3 regions of the Massilia sp. GER05 genome follow, and region 2 is predicted to be linked to each of the others. Evidence: riboswitches for the same ligand, from Rfam matches in the RefSeq annotation. Region 2 holds a riboswitch; each other region holds the start of a gene.

Region 1 (4,080 bases), 2.8 Mb from region 2:
ACGGCCTTCACCTGCATGCCCTGTTCCAGCGCGGCGTTCGCGGCGATGCCCTGGCCGGCCGCGTAGTCGCGCACTTCCTGCGTGATCTTCATCGAGCAGAAGTGCGGACCGCACATCGAGCAGAAGTGCGCCACCTTGGCGGAATCCTTCGGCAGGGTCTCGTCGTGGAAGGAACGCGCCTTGTCCGGATCGAGGCCCAGGTTGAACTGGTCTTCCCAGCGGAATTCGAAACGGGCTTTCGACAGCGCGTTGTCGCGGATCTGCGCGCCCGGATGGCCCTTGGCCAGGTCGGCCGCATGCGCCGCGATCTTGTACGTGATGATGCCGTCCTTGACGTCGTCCTTGTCGGGCAGGCCCAGGTGCTCCTTCGGCGTCACGTAGCACAGCATCGCGGTGCCGTACCAGCCGATATTGGCGGCGCCGATGCCGGACGTGATGTGGTCGTAACCCGGCGCGATGTCGGTCGTCAGGGGGCCGAGCGTGTAGAACGGCGCCTCGTGGCACTGCTCCAGCTGCAGGTCCATGTTTTCCTTGATGAGCTGCAGCGGCACGTGGCCCGGACCCTCGATCATCACCTGCACGTCGTGCTTCCACGCGACCTGCGTCAGCTCGCCGAGCGTCTTCAGTTCGGACAGCTGGGCTTCGTCGTTGGCGTCGTAGATCGAGCCCGGACGCAGGCCGTCGCCCAGGCTGAACGCGACGTCGTACGCCTTCATGATCTCGCAGATCTCTTCGAAATGCGTGTACAGGAACGATTCCTTGTGGTGGGCGAGGCACCACTTGGCCATGATCGAGCCGCCGCGCGAGACGATGCCCGTCAGGCGGTTCGCGGTCATCGGCACGTAGGCGAGACGCACGCCGGCGTGGATGGTGAAGTAGTCGACGCCTTGCTCCGCCTGCTCGATCAGCGTGTCGCGGTAGATGTCCCACGTCAGGTCCTCGGCCTTGCCGTGCACCTTTTCCAGCGCCTGGTACAGCGGCACCGTGCCGATGGGGACGGGGCTGTTGCGGATGATCCATTCGCGCGTTTCGTGGATATGCTTGCCGGTCGACAGGTCCATCACGGTGTCGCCGCCCCAGCGCGTGGCCCACGTCATCTTCTCGACTTCCTCGCCGATCGACGACGTCACGGCCGAGTTGCCGATGTTCGCGTTGATCTTCACGAGGAAGTTGCGGCCGATGATCATCGGCTCCGATTCCGGGTGGTTGATGTTGTTCGGCAGGATCGCGCGGCCTTTGGCGATCTCGTCGCGCACGAATTCCGGGGTGATTTCACGGGGAATGCTGGCGCCGAACGACTGGCCCGGATGCTGGCGGCCGATCATCTGCGCCATGCGCTTGCCCGTGGGGCCGGCGGCTTCCAGCGCGGCGAGGTATTCCTGGCGGCGCAGGTTTTCGCGGATGGCCACGTATTCCATCTCGGGCGTGACGATCCCCTGGCGTGCATAGTGCATCTGCGTGACGTTGCGGCCGGGGACGGCGCGGCGCGGCTTGCGCTGCAGGTTGAAACGCAGCTCGGCCAGCTTCGGGTCGTTCAGGCGTTCGACGCCGTAGTGCGACGACGGGCCGGCCAGTTCTTCGGTGTCGCCGCGCTCGCGGATCCAGTCGGCGCGCAGCGGGGCCAGGCCGGAGCGGATGTCGATGGCGGCGTCGGGATCGGTGTACGGCCCGGACGTGTCGTAGACCCACACGGGCGGGTTCGGTTCATGGCCGAACGATGCGGGCGTGTCGGACTGGGTGATCTCGCGCATCGGCACGCGGATGTCCGGGCGGCTGCCCGTCACGTAGACCTTGCGGGAATTGGGCAGCGGCGCGACGGCGGCGGCGTCGACGGTGGCGCTGGCGGAGAGGAATTTCGGATCGGCGTTCAAGTGCACTCCTTGTTGGTCACTGAGGGGCACTTCAAAACCGTCGCGAGCGGCAGCAATTTTTGTCCGAGACGCGGAGCTGTACGCTAGTACAGCGAGCATCGCAGGGCAAAAATGCAACGCGCAGCAGGTTTGGAAGTTCCCCGTAAGATCGGCGATCCAGCTGGAGGAGATGCGGAGAATACGTGCAGCGAACGTGCGCGTCGACTCTGTAGCTTCCCTTCGCTGGCATTATCCAGATCAGGTTCGGAGGGTATTTCTCACCCACGCCGTTGATGACGGCGCAGGACCCCTAGCATTGGCGTCGTTTCGTGCAGTCCACGAAACGACGGGACGGAGTGTACGCGGGTTTTATGCGCTTGGCAAACAGGAACCGCGGGTGTGGATTGGTGCATACTATCGGCCTGACTCTTCAGATCCCATCAGAACGAACCGATCCATGGCCCTCCTAACCCATCTGCTGCTGTACCCGATCAAATCCTGCGCCGGTATCGCCGTCCGGTCCGCCACCGTGCTCGAATCCGGCCTGTTCGCACTGGGCGTGCACGACCGCAAATGGATGCTGGTGACGGAAGACGGCCAGTTCCTCACGCAGCGCGAGCATCCGCGCATGGCGCTGCTCCGGCCGCTGCCGGATGGCGGCAGGCTGCGCGTCCATGCGCCCGGCATGGATCCGCTGGTGTTGCCGCTCGCCTGGGACGCGTCCGCGCCGAAGCGCACGGTGAAGATCTGGGACGACACGGTGGACGCCGCCGATTGCGGCGACGCGGCGGCGGACTGGTTTTCGAATGCGCTGGCAACCTCGTGCCGGCTCGTGCGTTTCCACCGCGACGTCGTGCGCCCGACGAGCACCAAGTGGACGAACGGCGTGGAAGCGCGGACGCGTTTCGCGGACGGTTATCCGCTGCTGCTGATCGGCCAGGCGTCGCTGGACGACCTCAACGCCCGCCTAGTCGCGGCCGGCCGCACGGCGCTGCAGATGGACCGCTTCCGCCCGAATCTCGTCGTCGACGGCATCGATGCCTGCGAAGAGGATTTTCTCGCGACGCTCACGATCGGCGACGTGGAGATCCGTCCCGTGAAGCCGTGCGCGCGCTGCCCGATCCCGTCCATCGACCAGGCGACGGGCATTCCCGGCCCGGATCCGCTGGACATCCTGCAGACTTACCGCGCCAATCCGCGCATGGATGGCGCCGTGTGCCTGGGCATGAACTGCATCGTGACGGCGGGGGCCGGCAACGAGCTGCATCTCGGGCAGGAATTGACCACCGAGATCGCGTTCTGATGTCCGTGTGGGCACGGGGTGCCACCGTACGGATTGATGTTCGCGTGGGCACGGGGTGCCCACCCTACGGCATCGCTACATCGTAGGGTGGGCGGCCCCCGCCCACGCGAACGCCGACATCACACGAACGTCGCCAGCATCTCGTACGGGTAGATCCCTCGCCGGTGCCCATCGCTGAACGTCAGGTTCAGCGCATAGGCACCCACCGGCTCGATGGCGGCCACGCGCACGGCGGCGTCTTCCGGCACCTCGATCCCGGCCCGCCGCTGCGCGCGGCATGCCGAGCACGGACACGCCGCGCGCAGCCGCGCGTGCGTCACGCGCGCGCTGCGGCCGTCCGGCCAGTGCAGCGCCAGCACGCCCTGCGCGGCGTGGTTCTCGATGGTCTCCGGCAGCGCCGTCATGCTTGCGCCCCGATCTGCTGCAGCGCGAGGCGCACGGACTTGCGCACTTCCGGATCCGGGTCGTTTTCCGCCGCGCGCAGCGCGGGCAGGGCGGTCGGCGAACCGATCTCGCCCAGCGCCAGCGCCGCTTCCTTGCGCAGATTGCCGATCGTGTGCGTGAGCGCCGCGGTCAAGCCGGGCAGGGCATCCACATTGCGCAGGCGGCCAAGGCTGCGGGCGGCGCGCAGGCGCACCTGCCAGTAGGCGTCGTCCAGCGCGGCGATGAGGGCCGGCGCCGCGTCGCGCAGGCGCAGCTTGCCGAGCGTCGTCGCCGCTTCCTCGCGCACCTGCCAGGCCTGGTCGGACAATGCGGCCAGCAGGGCAACCAGCACAGCGGGCATCTCTTCCGCGAAACCCAGCGCACCGGCCGCGGCGCGGCGGACTTCCGGCACCGGATCCTGGATCGCCAGCCGCGTCAGCGCGTCGACCGCATCGCGGCGTTTCAGGTAACCCAGCACGGTCAGGGCTTCGCGGCGCACGAGCG
Region 2 (4,080 bases):
GTTGTCCGAGATGCCGTCCAAGCACCGCAAGCGCGCGGCGCTGCGGCGCGAGCACTGGCGGCTGATCGGCGACGCGTCGCGCGCCGTCATCCAGCGCCATTTGCTGCATGCGCGCGCGCACGTGGCGCATCCGGCCGCGGTGCCCGAACCGGCCTGAAAGCCTGCCGGCGTGGCGCACGCCGGCAGGACACCTGCGCGATAATGATCCTCTGAGCAAAACCAGAGGATCACCTTGCACAACTTCGACTTTCATAATCCCACCCGCATCCTGTTCGGCGACGGCCAGATCGAGCGCATCGGCAAACTGGTCCCGTCCGAGGCGCGCGTCCTCGTGCTGTACGGCGGCGGCAGCATCCGCGCCAACGGCACGTTCGACGCCGTGATGGCCGCACTGGCCGGCCGCACCGTGTTCGAGTTCGGCGGCATCGAGCCGAATCCCACGGTCGAAACGTTATCCGAAGCGATCGCGCTCGTCCGCCGCGAACGCGTGGACTTCCTGCTGGCCGTGGGTGGCGGCTCCGTCATCGACGGCACCAAGTTCGTCGCGGCGGGCGCCATGCTCGACGCCGACCCGTGGACCATCCTCGAACAGCACGCCAAGAACGTGCACGCGGCGCTGCCCATCGGCGTCGTGCTGACCCTGCCGGCGACGGGGTCCGAGATGAACGCGGCCGCCGTCATCACGCGCAAGCGCACGCGGGAAAAATTCGCGTTCGTCGCGCGCTCCGTGTACCCGCAGTTCGCCGTCCTCGACCCGACCCGTACCTACACGCTGCCCGCGCGCCAGGTGGGCAACGGCGTCGTCGACGCGTTCGTGCACGTGATGGAGCAATACATGACGGTCCCGGCCCAGGCCAAGGTGCAGGACCGCTTTGCGGAAGGCTTGCTGCTGACGCTCGTCGAAGACGGTCCGCAAGCACTGGCGCTGCCTGCCGACTACGACGTGCGCGCCAACCTGATGTGGACGGCCACGCTGGCCTTGAACGGCCTGATCGGCACCGGCGTGCCGCAGGACTGGTCCACGCACACGATCGGCCACGAGCTGACCGCGCTGTACGGCCTCGACCACGCGCAGACGCTGGCGATCGTACTGCCGTCGATGCTGCGCGTGCGCCGCGCGGCCAAGCGGGCGAAACTGCTGCAATATGCGGCCCGCGTGTGGGACCTCCACAGCGGCGACGAGGACGCGCGCATCGAGGCAGCCATCGCCCGCACGGAAGACTTCTTCCGTGCCATGGGCGTGGGGACAAAGTTGTCCGACTATGGCCTGGGCCGCGATGCGATCCCGGCCGTGATCGCCGCACTGGAAGCGCACGGCATGACGCGCATGGGCGAGACCGGCGAGGTCACGCTGGACGTGGCGCGCGAGGTGCTGGACGGCGCCGCCTGATCGCGGAACCATCCGCTTTACAACATGTCTATTGTCTGAACCATCACGACAGGGCGCGTTGTGCTACACTCGCGCCTTCGCTAGGGGTCCTGGGAGTTCGCTTCCCGGGTGAGAGATACCCTTCGTACCTGATCTGGATAATGCCAGCGAAGGAAAGCGCAACGCAGTTCCCATCCTTGTTTGCCCTTCCCCCGTTGGCTCCGGCTTTTAAGAAAAAGCAGCGCGCCCATCGCCGGCGCGCGAACACGAGCAAACCATGAACCGTCAACTGAAGTACTCCATCCTGGCCTGCGCGCTGATGCAAGCGTACGCGCACGTCGCCTGCGCGCAGGTACAAGACACCCACCCCGTCGCCGAAGTCGTCGTGACGGGCAACCGCTTCATCGCCGTCGACCGCGCCAGCGTCGGCGGCTTCGGCGAAGCGTCGCTGTTCGACACCCCGGCCTCCATCATCTCCATGGGCCGCACGCAGATGCAGGACCTGTCGATCCGCTCGACGACCGAGGCGGTGCGCTTCGACGCATCCGTCGCCGACGCCTACAACGCCGTCGGCTATGCCGAGCAGTTCTCCATCCGCGGCTTCGCCCTCGACAACAACTACAGCTATCGCAAGGACGGCTTCGCGATCCCGGGCGATACGCAGATCCCGCTGGAGAACAAGGAACGCTTCGAAATCCTGAAAGGCCTCGCGGGCCTCACGGCCGGCATCGCCACGCCGGGCGGCATCGTCAACTACGTGACCAAGCGCCCGACGAATGGGCCGCTGCGCTCCGCGACCGTGGAAGTGTCCGAGCGCGGCACCCTGTACGGCACCGTCGATCTCGGCGGCCGCTTCGAGGACCGCCGTTTCGGCTACCGCATCAACGCGGCCGCCGCCGACCTGCACCCGTACGTGCGCGGCGCGAACGGCGACCGCCAGTTCGTGTCGGCCGCCTTCGACTGGCAGATCACGCCGGATGCGCTGCTGCAGCTGGACATGGATTACCAGCGCAAGGCCCAGATCACGGCGCCCGGCTTCCAGCTGATCCAGGGCACGACGCTGCCGACCGGCGTGTCGGCCAGGATGCTCCTGAACGACCAGCCGTGGACGCGCCCCGTCACGACGAAGGACAGCAACGTGGGCCTGCGCTTCGAATACAAGCTGGCGCAGGACTGGACCGCCACCGTGTCCGGCAACAAGCACTGGTTCAAGCGCGACGACTTCACCGCGTTCCCCTACGGCTGCAGCAACGAGGGCGCGGGCTATTATCCGGGCTACTGCGGCAACGGCGACTACGACGTCTACGATTACCAGAGCACGGGCGAGCGCAAGTCGCCGTGGGGCGTGCAGGCGCAGGTGCAGGGCAAGTTCGCGACCGGCGCGCTGCGCCACGCGCTCACCCTGGGCGCGTCGTATTCGGAGCGCCACGACAGCTTCGGCGACTACGTCTACGACTACGTCGGGTACAGCAATATCTGGAACCCGCTCGTGACGCCGCACGTCGCCGCCGACCGCGTGACGGGCCCCGTGTTCGAGCGCCGCAGCGACGAGGAACGCGCCGTGTTCGCGCAGGACATCGTGAGCCTGACGAACCGGCTGACCCTGCACGCGGGCCTGCGCCACGTCCAGATCAAGCGCAGCGAATTCGTCGACGACGCCACCGGCTACGTGCACGCCGACGACGCGTTCCTGCTGCCGAACGTGGGCCTCGTCTTCAGCCCCGCGCGCGACTGGAACGTGTACGCCGCGGTCAGCCACGGGCTGCAGCACGGCGGCATCGCGCCGATGCAGACGACGAACGAAAATTCGGTGCTGGCGCCGCAGCGTTCGCACCAGGTCGAGATCGGCGCCAAGGCCGCGCTGGGCAATGGCCTGAACCTGTCGGCCGCCCTGTTCCAGATCCGCCAGGGCCTGGAATACACGAACGCGAACAACACGTTCGTCCGCAACGGCCGCGAAACGCACCGCGGCATCGAGCTGACCGCGCAGGGCCGAGCGACGCCGGCGCTGGACTGGAGCGTGTCGCTGATGGCGCTGAACACGCGCCAGGAAGGCACGGGCCAGGCGGGCATCGACGGCAAGCGCGTGACCGACGTCCCCGCGTTCAAGTCGACGGCATGGGTGCAGTACGCCGTTTCGGCGATCCCGGGCCTGAAGCTGGACGGCACGTGGCAGTACTCGGGCAAGAAGGCGTTCGACGTCGAGAACACCGTGTTCGTGCCGGACTACCACGTGTTCGGCGTGGGCGCGTCGTACGGCCTGAAATGGGGCACGACGAACGTCACCTTGCGTGCCCGCGCGGAGAACCTGTTCGACAAGTTCTACTGGCGTGACGTGACGCCGGCGCTGGGCGGCTATCTGCTGGCGGGCGCGCCAAGGACGTTCCGGGCGTCGGCGCAGTTCGACTTCTGACCTCGTCGCCCCCGCGAACGCGGGGGCCCATGCTGAATCTCCGGAGTCTGCCCGTTAAACAGATCGCGTTGTATCCGACGGACCGGATTCCGTAGCTCGGCATGGGTTGCCGCTGTCGCGGGAACGACGGGCGTCGGGTGGTCCTATCAATGCTTCCACCTGCCGCACCCGCGCTTCCAGTTCCCCCGTCAGCAGCGCAAACGGAATCCCCCGCGCATCCAGCACGTCCACGAGCTGCGCATGCACGCGCCGCCTCACCTCCTCCGACTCGCGCTGCAACCCGTCCGGCACCCACGGC
Region 3 (4,080 bases), 2.0 Mb from region 2:
TCGTCGCGGTACTCGACGCGCTCGACGACACGCACTTCGCGCGGGCCGCCGCGGTAGTCGCCGCGGTAGCCGACATGCTCGCGGTAGCGCGGCACATACGTGTTCGTGTACCACTCGTCGCGCACGAACAGGACCGGACGGCCGCAGGCGCCGTAGCGGCCGCAGAACCTGGCCCAGTGCTTGCGGTGGCCCGGCGGCACGCGCAGGTACACCGGTTCCGCCACGTAGTGCGGCGCCGGCGTGATGATCACCGGCTGCGGCGCGTACACGACGGGACGCGGCACGTAGTCGCCGATGTCGATGCGGCCATAGAAGCCGGGCTGGCCGATGCTGACGGAGACGTTGGTCTGCGCCAGGGCCGGGAGGGAGGCGGCGCACAGCGCCACGCCGAAGATCAGGGCTTTCATAGGATGACCTCGTTGTAATGTTTAAGTGAAGTTTATCAAATGAAAGCATATGCACAATTCGCTGCAACACCTGCTTACATTGTCGTTCCGGGCGGGATTACCACAAACCGCAGCGCAACAATTCCACTGCAGTAAGTGCGCAGCTACAATCGCGGCCTCAACCACTGAAAGGCTATCGATGTTCGCAAAATACACCGTGCTGGCCGCGGCCGCCCTGCTGGCGGCGGGTGCCGCCAACGCGCAGGTCGGCGTAACGGCCGACCTCGGCTCCACCGGCGTGGGCTTCCACGTCGTCGTGCCGATGGAAACCTATTTGAACGGCCGCTTCGGCGCCAACTACTTCCGCCACAACTTCGACAAGACGTCCGACGGCGTCGACTACGACATCAAGGGCAAGCTGCAGACGTTCGACGTGCTGTTCGACTGGTACCTGACCGAAGGCAGCACCTTCCACCTGACCGGCGGTCTCGTCTACAACGGCAACAAGTTCAATGCGAAAGCGAAACCGAACGGCACCGGTGGATTCACGCTGAACGGCCACGCGTATTCCGCTACCGACGTCGGCCTGCTGACCGGCCGCATCGACTACCGCAAGGCGGCGCCCTACCTGGGCATCGGCTGGGGCAACGCGCTGGCCCGCTCGTCGCACTGGACCACGAACATCGATCTCGGCGTCTTCTACCAGGGCAATCCGAACGTCCAGCTGGCCAGCGTCGGCTGCACGGTGTCGAACACGGTCTGCAAGGCCCTCGCCAGCGACGTCGCCGCGGAGCGCCTGCGCCTGCGCGACGACGTGGATGCGCTGAAGGTCTATCCGGTCGTGCGCGCGAGCATCGGCTACCAGTTCTGACGATGTGACCGGCGCGCCGCGCGCCCCGGCGTTGCGCTACGATGCTGCCAAAGGAGGCGCATCATGAACCATCGCGCACGCTGGAGCCTGCTGCTCCTGGCCTGCCTCATGCTGGTGGCCTGCCAGGACCGGCGCGAACCGGTGAAGCCCACCGTCGTGCCGGCCGCGGCCGCCATCGCCGTCACGGCCTGACCGCGCGATCGCCGCGCGGCCTGCCCGCCTTCCGGCCCCGTCCGCGGGCCGGTGTCCCCGTGCATCCTCGTGTTAGAATCTTCCCTGCCATAAGGCAACGCTAGGGGTCCTGCAGCCGCCACCGCGGCCGCGGGTGAGAAACACCCTCCGAACCTGATCTGGGTAATGCCAGCGAAGGGAAGCATGCGGATTCCGGTCGCGCACCGGCTCCGGTTCTCCCTTGCCGGCTCCACCCGTCGCACTTACGAGGAGCCGCATGCATCGTCCCGTTTTCCATCTGGTCGCGCACCCATGAACGTGATCGTCCTGGGCGCCGGCGTCGTCGGCACGGCATCCGCCTGGTATCTCGCAGAAGCCGGCCACGACGTCACCGTCATCGAACGCCGGAGCGGCCCCGCGCAGGAAACGAGCTTCGCGAACGGCTGCCAGATCTCCGTCTCGCACGCCGAACCGTGGGCCACGCCCGCCGGCCTGCTGAAGGTCGTGCAGTCGCTGGGCCGCGCCGACGCGCCGCTGCTGTTCCGCCTGCGGGCCGACCCGCTGCAATGGCGCTGGTGCCTGCAATTCGTGCGCGAATGCGCGCCCGGCCGCGTGGCAGCCAACCTGCGCCGGATCGTCGCCATGGCCGAATACAGCCGCCGCAGCCTGCAGGCGCTGCGTGCGCGCACCGGCATCGAGTACGACAGCCTCACGCGCGGCATCCTGCACTTCTACACCGACGCCCGGGAATTCGAGCGCGCCTGCCACGCGGCCGCCGCGATGCGCGACCTGGGCTGCCCGCGCATGACGGTCGATGCCGACGAGGCCGTGCGGATCGAGCCGGCCCTCGCGGCCGTCCGCCGCAAGCTCGTCGGCGGCGACTTCACGGCCACCGACGAATCGGGCGACGTCCACCGCTTCACGACGCAGCTCGCGGCACACGGCGCGGCGGCCGGCATCCGTTTCACGTACAACACGACCGTCACGCGCCTGCTGGCCGAAGGCGACCGCATCCGCGGCGTGGAAATCATCGATGCGGACGGCCGCCACCGCGTGCTGCATGCGGACGCCGTCGTCGTCGCCCTTGGCAGTTTTTCCGTCGGGCTGCTGGCGCCGCTGGGCATCCGGCTGCTGATCTATCCAGGCAAGGGATATTCCGCCACCTACCCCATCCTCGACCCGGACGCGGCGCCCACGGTCTCGCTGACGGACGACGGCCACAAGCTCGTGTTCTCGCGCCTCGGCGACCGCCTGCGCGTGGCCGGCACGTGCGAACTGAACGGCTACACGCGCGACCTGAACCCCGTGCGCTGCGACGCGATCACGCGCCGCGTGCGCGCGCTGTTCCCGGACGCCTGCGACTACGACAACCCGACCTACTGGGCCGGCCTGCGCCCGCTGACGCCCTCGAACGTCCCGTACATCGGCCGCACGCGCTACGCGAACCTGTACCTGAACACGGGGCACGGGACGCTCGGCTGGACGATGGGGTGCGGGTCGGGGCGGGCCATCGCGGACATCGTGTCGGGGAGGACGCCGGAGGTGGACTTCGCGTTCACTTGCGGGGCGTGACAATCGGCGTGTTTTGCGGCGCGCGAGCCATGCTACATTACCGTCTTTACACGACAAGGCAGCAATGAAAAAGCTATTCGAAAAATACCGGTGGGTCGAACTCCCCTGCCTGTTTTGCGCGATGGCGCTGGCCCATGCGCTGCTGCGCGCCGCCGGGCTGGACGCCGCACTGCCCGGCCACGGTTCTTCGCTCGCGCAGCTCGCCGCCTGGACCTGCTGCGTCTTCGCCGTCGACCGGGCGCTCCGGTTCGCACTGTGGGCCGTCGTGCTCGTCGTCGCGCCCGGGCGCGCCGCCGATATGCCTTGAAGCCGGCTTGAAGAATCCGGCGGCCGTCATCCGCGTCCTGTACGCGGTCCAGCGAACCTGGGCACCGCAACTCAACCCGGCGCGTCGTCTCTGACGAACCGGCCGCTGCGCACCAGCGCCCGTTCGATGTCGGCCACGACCCGGTCACCCCCGTCGCGGGCATGAATGACACAGGCCCACACGTCGTCGTCGATCTCGTAGCATCCGCCCGCGTACGACCATGCGCCCACATAGCGGTCGCTCGCCATCATCGCCGGCGCGGATGTCGGTGCGCTCGTGGCACCGAGGCCAGTGGCCAGGAGGCGCGCGAAGTCCGGAAATCCCGGCGCCCGGTGATCCCCGCAAAATTCGACGCGCTGTCCCGTTCCGCCGCTTACGGACCTGATCCGGAATGTCTCCACGTCCCCTCCCTGCACCGACAGGTTACACTGTCGCCTTTTACAAACCGCCTCGTTCACCATGTCGTTCGCATCGCTCGGCCTGATCGACCAGATCACGCGCACCCTCGCTTCGCTGTCCTACACCACGCCCACCGCCGTCCAGTCGCAGGCGATTCCCGCCGTGCTGGCCGGCCGTGACGTCATGGCGGCCGCCCAGACGGGCACCGGCAAGACCGCCGGCTTCGCCCTGCCCCTGCTGCAGCGGCTCGTGATGGACGGCGCACAGGTGGCGGGCAATTCGGCGCGCTCCCTGATCCTCGTGCCGACGCGCGAACTGGCCGAACAGGTACACGAGAGCGTGCGCGCCTACGGGGCCGGACTGCCGCTGCGCAC

What was found. A riboswitch is a leader RNA that binds a small molecule or an ion and turns the genes downstream of it on or off. The one in region 2 is predicted to bind thiamine pyrophosphate.
Region 1: another riboswitch for thiamine pyrophosphate. It lies ahead of thiC (phosphomethylpyrimidine synthase ThiC); the one in region 2 lies ahead of ACL58G_RS14395 (TonB-dependent siderophore receptor).
Region 3: another riboswitch for thiamine pyrophosphate. It lies ahead of ACL58G_RS23210 (D-amino acid dehydrogenase); the one in region 2 lies ahead of ACL58G_RS14395 (TonB-dependent siderophore receptor).

What each region holds. Positions count from the first base shown of each region.
Region 1 covers NZ_CP178858.1:433,820-437,899, reverse strand. The annotation lists gene thiC (phosphomethylpyrimidine synthase ThiC) at 1-1,871, opposite strand, end outside; TPP riboswitch at 2,069-2,172, opposite strand; gene ACL58G_RS01905 (MOSC domain-containing protein) at 2,308-3,153, shown strand; gene ACL58G_RS01900 (DUF971 domain-containing protein) at 3,273-3,557, opposite strand; gene ACL58G_RS01895 (HEAT repeat domain-containing protein) at 3,554-4,080, opposite strand, start outside.
Region 2 covers NZ_CP178858.1:3,207,277-3,211,356, reverse strand. The annotation lists gene ACL58G_RS14405 (DUF535 family protein) at 1-157, shown strand, start outside; gene ACL58G_RS14400 (iron-containing alcohol dehydrogenase) at 233-1,390, shown strand; TPP riboswitch at 1,463-1,562, shown strand; gene ACL58G_RS14395 (TonB-dependent siderophore receptor) at 1,647-3,782, shown strand; gene ACL58G_RS14390 (AAA family ATPase) at 3,837-4,080, opposite strand, start outside.
Region 3 covers NZ_CP178858.1:5,234,106-5,238,185, forward strand. The annotation lists gene ACL58G_RS23195 (hypothetical protein) at 1-407, opposite strand, end outside; gene ACL58G_RS23200 (hypothetical protein) at 586-1,257, shown strand; gene ACL58G_RS23205 (hypothetical protein) at 1,321-1,449, shown strand; TPP riboswitch at 1,542-1,646, shown strand; gene ACL58G_RS23210 (D-amino acid dehydrogenase) at 1,741-3,000, shown strand; gene ACL58G_RS23215 (hypothetical protein) at 3,065-3,307, shown strand; gene ACL58G_RS23220 (hypothetical protein) at 3,379-3,558, opposite strand; gene ACL58G_RS23225 (DEAD/DEAH box helicase) at 3,767-4,080, shown strand, end outside.